Roseateles amylovorans: one gene and its partner. The protein of the gene in region 2 interacts with the protein of the main gene of each other region in a pairwise test. Links are inferred from orthologs where the notes say so. Each region holds a gene or a part of one and is shown on either strand. Other genes may lie near its edges.

What was found. Proteins that work in one complex are often made in the same cells at the same time.
Region 1: the proteins of gyrA (region 2) and gyrB interact in binary tests that used the Escherichia coli proteins (3 or more experiments, as listed by UniProt). The link is inferred for Roseateles amylovorans from one-to-one orthologs.

Annotation. Positions count from the first base shown.
Region 1 is NZ_CP104562.2:2,713-6,530, reverse strand. The notes cover bases 682-3,818. They hold gyrB (DNA topoisomerase (ATP-hydrolyzing) subunit B), read right to left. Parts: upstream 3,446-3,818; coding sequence 917-3,445; downstream 682-916. Other genes in these bases: dnaN (DNA polymerase III subunit beta), read right to left, coding at 3,566-3,818. Outside these bases: N4261_RS00020 (IS3 family transposase), read left to right, coding at 1-465. UniProt on the Escherichia coli protein: DNA gyrase negatively supercoils closed circular double-stranded DNA in an ATP-dependent manner to maintain chromosomes in an underwound state.
Region 2 is NZ_CP104562.2:4,003,142-4,007,779, reverse strand. The notes cover bases 1,365-4,638. They hold gyrA (DNA gyrase subunit A), read right to left. Parts: upstream 4,271-4,638; coding sequence 1,565-4,270; downstream 1,365-1,564. Other genes in these bases: ompA (outer membrane protein OmpA), read left to right, coding at 4,544-4,638; N4261_RS16615 (DUF2059 domain-containing protein), read right to left, coding at 1,365-1,562. In the rest of the region: serC (3-phosphoserine/phosphohydroxythreonine transaminase), read right to left, coding at 1-798; more of N4261_RS16615, read right to left, coding at 945-1,364. UniProt on the Escherichia coli protein: A type II topoisomerase that negatively supercoils closed circular double-stranded (ds) DNA in an ATP-dependent manner to maintain chromosomes in an underwound state.

The sequences.
Region 1 (3,818 bases), 4.0 Mb from region 2 along the record:
ATGGAAAGGGACGCCGAGGTCACTGATGCGCTTAACGGCGTCGTTGAGCGCAATGGCCGTTGGGGCTTCTGGAAGTGCTTTGACCGGCTACGCCTGGACGGCCGGCCATGGAACCACAAGCGGGTTTGGCGGGTGTACTGCGAGCTGGGGCTGAACATCCGCCGCCGAATGAACCGCCGCATTCCCAATCGAGAACCCGTGCCGCTGGCTGCGGGTTCGTACGTCAATCAGGGGTGGGCCTTGGACTTCATGAATGACGTGCTTTACGACGGTCGCCGGTTCCGAACGTTCAACGTGATCGACGAGGCCGACCGCGAGGCGCTTACCATCCAGGTGGGCCAATCGCTGCCGGCCTCGATGCTGATTCGCACTATGGACCGGCTGGTGGACTGGTACGGCCCGCCGCTGTCGATTCGCATGGACAACAGAGACCGAACAGTATGTGGACTACGTCTTCTTTGCTGACGTCAGAGCGAAGGACCCCAGGTTCAGCAATCGATGGATTGCTCATTGGAGAGCACAGAGGCTTGTTCCGCGTTGACAAGGAATCGATGGCCGTGTCCTTGCTGCGAGCTATGAACGGCGATAACGAAGACGCCAGGTTTAAGAAGGCTGCAGGCAAAGTGCTCAGTGAGTGGCGGCGTCTCGGTACACCTCCAAAGGCTACGCAGTTCGCAAGCGGCTAAGGTCCGCTGGCAGCCTGAAGCGCCCACCCGCGGGCGCCAGCTCACCCAGCGCGAGTGGAGTCAAGCACATGGACATCCCCTCCGCCATCATCAAAGAAAAAAGCCCCTGACTCTTTACGAATCAGAGGCTTGTGCGCGTCATCAGACGGAAAGTCCGGCGCTATCCAGCATCTCCGTCCAGCGAATTCAAGACCTGTCCGGCTAAAACCGTCATCTAACAAACCGGCAGATCAAACGTCAATATTCGCCGCCCTCAGCGCATTCTGCTCAATGAACTCACGCCGCGGCTCGACCTCATCACCCATCAGCATCGTGAACACGCGATCGGCCTCGATCGCATCCTCGATCTGCACGCGCAACAGGCGACGAACCGTCGGATCCATCGTCGTCTCCCACAGCTGTTCCGGGTTCATCTCACCCAGGCCCTTGTAGCGCTGGCGGCCGACGCTGGATTCCGCCTGCGTCATCAGCCAAGCCATCGCGGCGCGGAAGTCGCCGACCTTGGATTCCTTGGCCTTCTCGCCCTCGCCCTTGCGGATCACAGCCTCTTCGGTGACCAGACCCTTGAAGGTCTTGCCCGCCGTGGCCAGCACCTCGTAGTCCGCGCCGTGCACGAAGTCCGCGGTGATGATGCTCGATCGCACATTGCCGTGATGGCGGCGCGAGATGCGCAGCAGCAGCTTGTCGGTGCGAGGATCGGTCTCTGCCGTCACGGTGGCGTCGTGCAGTTGGGACTGCAGCGCGGTGGCGGCGATGTCGGCTGCATCCTTGGTGTCGAGGTTGATCGCCAGGCCGGAGGCCAGCAGGTGCAGCGCTTCGCCGTCCATCCAGGCGGAAAGGCGCTGGATCACGTTCTGCGCGGCGACGTACTGGCGCGCCTTGCCTTCCAGGTCTTCACCCTTGAGCACTGGCCCATTGCCCACGCCCGCGGTGTGCAGCTCGGCATCGTTGAGCGCGACCTTCAACAGGAAGCCATCGAGCTCATGGCCGTCCTTCAGGTACTGCTCCTGCTTGCCGACCTTCACCTTGTAGAGCGGCGGCTGCGCAATGTAGATGTGGCCGCGCTCGACCAGCTCCGGCATCTGCCGGTAGAAGAAGGTCAGCAGCAGCGTGCGGATGTGGGCACCGTCCACGTCCGCGTCGGTCATGATGATGATGCGGTGGTAGCGAAGCTTGTCCGGATTGAAGTCGTCGCTGCCGGCGCCGCGGCCGATGCCGGTGCCCAGCGCCGTGATCAGCGTGATGATTTCGTTGCTGGTCAGCAGCTTCTCGTAGCGCGCTTTCTCGACGTTCAGGATCTTGCCGCGCAGCGGCAGGATCGCCTGGAACTTGCGGTCGCGGCCCTGCTTGGCGGATCCGCCGGCGGAGTCACCCTCCACGATGTAGATCTCGCACAGGGCGGGATCCTTCTCCTGGCAGTCGGCGAGCTTGCCGGGCAGGCCCAGGCCGTCCAGCACGCCCTTGCGACGCGTCATTTCGCGGGCCTTGCGGGCCGCCTCGCGGGCGCGGGCGGCGTCCAGGATCTTGCCGCAGATGGTCTTGGCATCCAGCGGGTTCTCGAGCAGGTAGTCGGTCAGCAGGCGCGAGACGATGTCTTCCACCGGCGCGCGCACTTCGCTCGACACCAGCTTGTCCTTGGTCTGCGAGCTGAACTTCGGCTCCGGCACCTTGACGCTGACCACGCAGGCCAGGCCTTCGCGCATGTCGTCGCCGGCGACCTCGACCTTGGCCTTCTTGGCCAGCTCGTTGTCTTCGATGTACTTGTTGATCACCCGTGTCATCGCCGCGCGCAGGCCGGTCAGATGGGTGCCGCCGTCACGCTGCGGAATGTTGTTGGTGAAGCACAGGACGTTTTCATTGAACCCGTCGTTCCACTGCATCGAGACCTCCACACCAATGTTGGTGCCCTGGTCCGAGAGCTTGTCGCCCTGCGCATGGAAGATGTTGGGATGCAGCGTCGTCTTGCCCTTGTTGATGAACTCGACGAAGCCCTTCACGCCGCCCGCGTAGGCGAAGTTGTCTTCCTTGTTGTTGCGCTCGTCGACCAGGCGGATCTTCACGCCGTTGTTCAGGAACGAGAGCTCACGCAGGCGCTTGGCCAGGATGTCGTAGTGGAACTCGCTGTTCTGGGTGAAGATCTCGGTGTCGGGCAGGAAGTGGACTTCCGTGCCGCGCTTGTCGGTCTCGCCGACCACGCGCATCGGGCTGGTCTCGAAGCCGTCGCGGACTTCGATCAGGCGATCCTGCGGGATGCCCTTCTTGAATTCGATCTGATGGACCTTGCCCTCGCGGCGCACCGTCAGGCGCAGCGTCTTGGACAGCGCATTCACGCAGGACACGCCCACGCCGTGCAGACCGCCCGAGACCTTGTAGCTGTTCTGGTTGAACTTGCCGCCGGCATGCAGCTCGGTCAGCGCGATCTCGGCGGCCGAGCGCTTGGGCTCGTGCTTGTCGTCCATCTTCACGCCGGTCGGGATGCCGCGGCCGTTGTCGATGACGGAGATCGAATTGTCGGTGTGGATCGTGACGACGATGTCGTCGCAGTAGCCCGCGAGCGCCTCGTCGATGGAGTTGTCGACGACCTCGAAGACCAGGTGATGCAGGCCTGTGCCGTCGGACGTGTCGCCGATGTACATGCCGGGGCGCTTGCGGACCGCCTCCAGGCCTTCCAGGATCTGGATGCTGGACTCGCCGTAACCCGTGCCGTCGCCTTGCGGTGCGGGCACGGGGGTGTTCTCGGTATTCGGAGTGTCGCTCATCAGGGGGTACTCGAGGCCGCCACGCGGCCGTTTGTCAATCTGGCTAGAACCCCCGCCTGGCGGGGGCAGGGGATGCGCGACCCACCGCTCCCGACGAGGAGCGACCGGTGCGCAACGACCTTAAATCCTCATCGGCATGACCACGTACTTGAAGCCGGCGTGATCCGGGATGCTCAGCAGCGCGCTGGACGAACTGTCGTTCAGATCGATGCGCACCATGTCCTGGCTCATGTTGGCCAGCACGTCCATCAGGTAGGTCACATTGAAACCGGTTTCGATCTGGTCGCCGCCGTAGTCAATCTCGATCTCTTCCTTGGCCTCTTCCTGCTCGGCATTGCTGGAGGCAATCGACAGCAGACCCGGATCGAAGGCT
Region 2 (4,638 bases):
GCTGAAACCCTTGAGCCACTGGAACACGAGGCCGGCGACGTAGATCGCGAAGGTCGGCGGCGTGTTGAACATCGATTCGGCCTGCGCCACCAATTGGTAGTTGAAGGCGCTGGGGCAGATGGGCAGGGCGCGATCGAGCAGGTCGTCCCGCACGATGACCAGGGTCAGGCCGGCGGGGCCGATGTTCTTCTGGGCGCCAGCGAAGGCCAGGCCGACCTTCGACCAGTCGACCGACCGCGAGGCCACATGCGAGGAGCAGTCGATCACCAGCGGGGCATCGCTGCCCAGGGCCTTCAGGTCGGGCAGTTGATGAAGCTCCAGGCCGTCGATCGTCTCATTGCTGCAGACATGCACATAGGCGGCGTCGCGGCTGAGCTGCCAGTCGGTGGCGGGGATGAGGTCGAGGTAGCGGCCGTCGGCATTGGCGCAGTCGGCGGCGATGCGGACCTCGGCATAGCGACGGGCTTCGGCCGCACTCTTGTGGGACCAGGTGCCGCTGAGCACCACGTCGACGATGCCGCCCCGCGAGAGGTTCATCGGGACGATCGCGTTCTCGCCCAGGCCGCCGCCCTGCATGAACAGGATGCGGAAGTGGTCCGGCACCTGAAGCAGCTCGCGCAGGTCGCGCTCGGCCGCTTCATAGATCGAGGTGAATTCGCGACCGCGGTGGCTCATCTCCATCACGCTCATGCCGCTGCCGTGCCAGTCCAGCATCTCTTCGGACACGCGACTCAAGACCTCGTGAGGTATGGCGGCGGGACCCGGGGAGAAGTTGAATGGGCGGCTGGCTTGCGTCATGGATGGGAGATGGCGGTGCAGTCGTTCAGGAAAGACAAGGGGCGGGCGGCGTCGGGAAGCCTGGGCTTCGCGGCATCGCCCGCCGGTATCCGGCGTCGTGAGGAGGTCCGCCGAGCGGGCTTCCCACGACGCCAGTGTGCGCCGATTTACTTCTTCGGCGCGGGGGCAGCGGCCTTGGGGGCTGAGGACTTGGCGCCCGGAGCCGGCGCGGCCGGGCCGGCTTCCAGACCGAGTTGCTTGGCCACGGTCTGCTGCAGGGCGTTGAAACGCTCATCCAGCTGCTTGCCGTTGTCGTCGATCAGCTTCTTGGTGAAGGCCTGCTGCAGCTCGGGCGCGGTGTCCGCGAACTTCTTGCTCACCGGCGATTCCAGCCAGGCCACGAGTTGCTTGAGCTCGTCTTCGGTGAAGCGCTCGTCCAGCATCACGCCCATGGTCGACGGGGCCAGCTTCTGGCCCTTTTCCACCAGCCCCGGACCGTTGTCTTCCATGAACTTGCGCAGGTTGGCGTCGATGGCCTTGGCCGTCGCCTCGCGCTTGTCTTCGGGGACGCCGCGCAGTGCCGGCACGATCTTCTGCGCCAGCTCGTTGATCGGGCGGCTCAGCACGCCGATGGTGAGCTGTTCGATGGCGGGCTGCTGCAGCTTCAGGATGCGGGTGATCAGCTCCTTCTTGGCGGGCGACGAGTCGGCCTTCTGAGCCCAGGCGAGCGGGGAGATCAGCAGGGCGGCGGCGATGGCGCCGGCTTGTACAGACTTCAGCAACAAGGTCATTCCTTTGCGTCAGGTTCGGAGCTGTCGCCCGCGGCGCGGGTGTTGTCGGTGCTCGAGGGGGTGGAGGAGGGATCGGTGCCGTCGGCGGCTTCGGCGTCCGGGTCGTCAACAGCGGTTTCGTTCGCATCGTTTTCAACGATGCGTTGCAGACCCGAGAGTTTCGCGCCGGAATCCAGGGCGATCAGGGTCACGCCTTGGGTGGCGCGGCCCAGCTCGCGGATCTCGGACACGCGGGTACGGACCAGCACGCCGGTGTCGGTGATCAGCATGATCTCGTCTTCCGGACGCACCAGCGTGGCGGCGACCACCCGGCCGTTGCGCTCGCTCTGCTGGATGGCAATCATGCCCTTGGTGCCGCGACCATGGCGGGTGTATTCGACGATGCTGGTGCGCTTGCCGTAACCGTTCTCGGTGGCGGTCAGCACGCTCTGGCTCTCATCCTCTGCCACCAGCATCGCGATCAGGCGCTGATCGGGCTCCAGCATCATGCCTCGCACGCCTCGGGCTTGGCGGCCCATCGGGCGGACATCGTCCTCGTCGAAGCGCACGGCCTTGCCGCCGTCGGAGAACAGCATCACGTCATGCTGGCCGTCGGTCAGGGCGGCGCCGATCAGGTAATCCCCATCGTCCAGGTCGACCGAGATGATGCCAGCCTTGCGTGGGTTGCTGAAGTCCTTCAGCGAGGTCTTCTTGACCGTGCCCAGCGCCGTCGCCATGAAGATGAAGTGATCTTCCGGGAAGGTGCGGAACTCGCCGGTCAGCGGCAGCACGACATTGATCTTCTCTTCGGGCTGCAGCGGGAACATGTTGACGATCGGCTTGCCGCGCGCATTGCGCGAGCCTTGCGGCACTTCCCAGACCTTCAGCCAGTACACCCGGCCGCGGTTGCTGAAGCACAGCATCCAGTCGTGGGTGTTGGCGATGAAGAGCTGGTCGATCCAGTCGTCTTCCTTGGTGGCGGTGGCCTGCTTGCCGCGACCGCCACGGCGCTGTGCGCGGTACTCGCTGAGCGCTTGGCTCTTGATGTAGCCGGTGTGCGAGAGCGTGACCACCATGTCGGTGGGGGTGATCAGGTCCTCGGTGCCGAGCTCCTGGGCGTTGTGCTCGATCACGCTGCGGCGCGCGCCCAGCTTGGTCTGGCCGAATTCCTGGCGCAGGTTGGCCAGCTCGTCGCCGATGATGGTGGTCACACGGGCGGGCTTGGCCAGGATGTCGAGCAGGTCGGCGATCTGGGCCATCACGTCGCGGTATTCGCCGACGATCTTGTCCTGCTCCAGGCCGGTCAGGCGCTGCAGGCGCATCTGCAGGATTTCATTGGCCTGGTCGTCCGAGAGACGATAGAGGCCATCCTCCTGCATGCCGTAGGCGGCGGGCAGTCCTTCCGGACGGTAGGCATTGCGGCCACCGGCGGTCTCGGTCTCGGCGCGGGAGAGCATCTCGCGCACCAGCGACGAATCCCAGGAGCGGGCCATCAGCTCGGCCTTGGCCACCGGCGGGGTGGGCGAGCGCTTGATGATCTCGATGAAATCGTCGATGTTGGCCAGCGCGACGGCCAGGCCTTCCAGCACATGGCCGCGTTCGCGGGCCTTGCGCAGTTCGAAGATGGTGCGACGGGTGACGACTTCGCGGCGGTGCTCCAGGAAGACCGTGATCAGGTCCTTCAGGTTGCACAGCTTGGGTTGGCCGTCGATCAGCGCCACCATGTTGATGCCGAAGCTGTCCTGCAGTTGGGTCTGCTTGTACAGGTTGTTCAGCACCACCTCAGGCACTTCGCCGCGCTTGAGCTCGATGACGATGCGCATGCCGGAACGATCGGACTCGTCCTGGATGTGGCTGATGCCTTCGATCTTCTTTTCCTGCACCAGCTCGGCGATCCGCTCCAGCAGGGTCTTCTTGTTCACCTGGTAGGGGATCTCGTCGACGATGATCGACTGACGCTGGCCGCGATCGATGTCCTCGAAATGGACCTTCGCCCGCATCACCACCTTGCCGCGACCGGTGCGATAGCCCTCGCGCACGCCGTTCAGGCCGTAGATGATGCCGGCGGTGGGGAAGTCCGGCGCCGGGATGATTTCCATCAGCTCTTCGATCGAGCAGTCCGGATTCTTCAGCGAATGCAAGCAGGCATCCACCACCTCATTGAGGTTGTGCGGCGGAATATTCGTCGCCATCCCCACTGCAATACCGGCAGAGCCATTCACCAGCAAACTCGGCAGCCGGGTCGGCAATACCAGCGGCTCTTTCATCGAGCCGTCGTAGTTGGGGCCGAAGTCGACGGTTTCCTTGTCGATATCAGCCAGCATTTCATGGGCGATTTTCGACAGGCGGATTTCGGTGTATCGCATCGCGGCGGCGTTGTCGCCGTCGATCGAACCGAAATTCCCCTGGCCATCCACCAGCATGTGGCGCAGGGAGAAGTCCTGCGCCATGCGGACGATGGTGTCATACACCGCGCTGTCACCGTGCGGGTGGTATTTACCGATCACGTCGCCGACGATACGCGCCGACTTCTTGTAGGGGCGGTTCCAGTCGTTGTTCAGCTCGTGCATCGCGAACATCACTCGGCGATGCACCGGCTTGAGGCCGTCACGAGCATCGGGGAGGGCGCGACCGACGATCACGCTCATCGCGTAATCGAGATACGAGCGGCGCATCTCCTCCTCGAGGCTGATCGGCAGGGTTTCCTTGGCGAACTGGGTCATGCGCGTGAAGGCCGCGCGTATGCGAACGCCGGCCTCTGAAGAGAGCAGAAGGGATGCATTCTAAATGCGCCCGCTTGTAGTGCTTGCGCAACAGCTTCATGAACAGGGACGGTGCATGCCGCGAGAATGCAGGCGTCCTGTTGCCCTATGGCACAATCGGTCAGTCCCTAGGAGAAACCCTTGGTACCTATGGTATGCGGGTTGCTCTTGAGGTTTTAGTTCCGACATTGGACGTTTCGCAGGGCAACTGCGGCTTTCCTTGAGAGGAGAATCATGAAGAAATTGAACCGCGTGGCGTCGCTCTTCGCTGTCGCCGCTTTGGCCACCTCGGGCGCAATGGCCCAAACCGTGGACAACTGGCGCGCAAC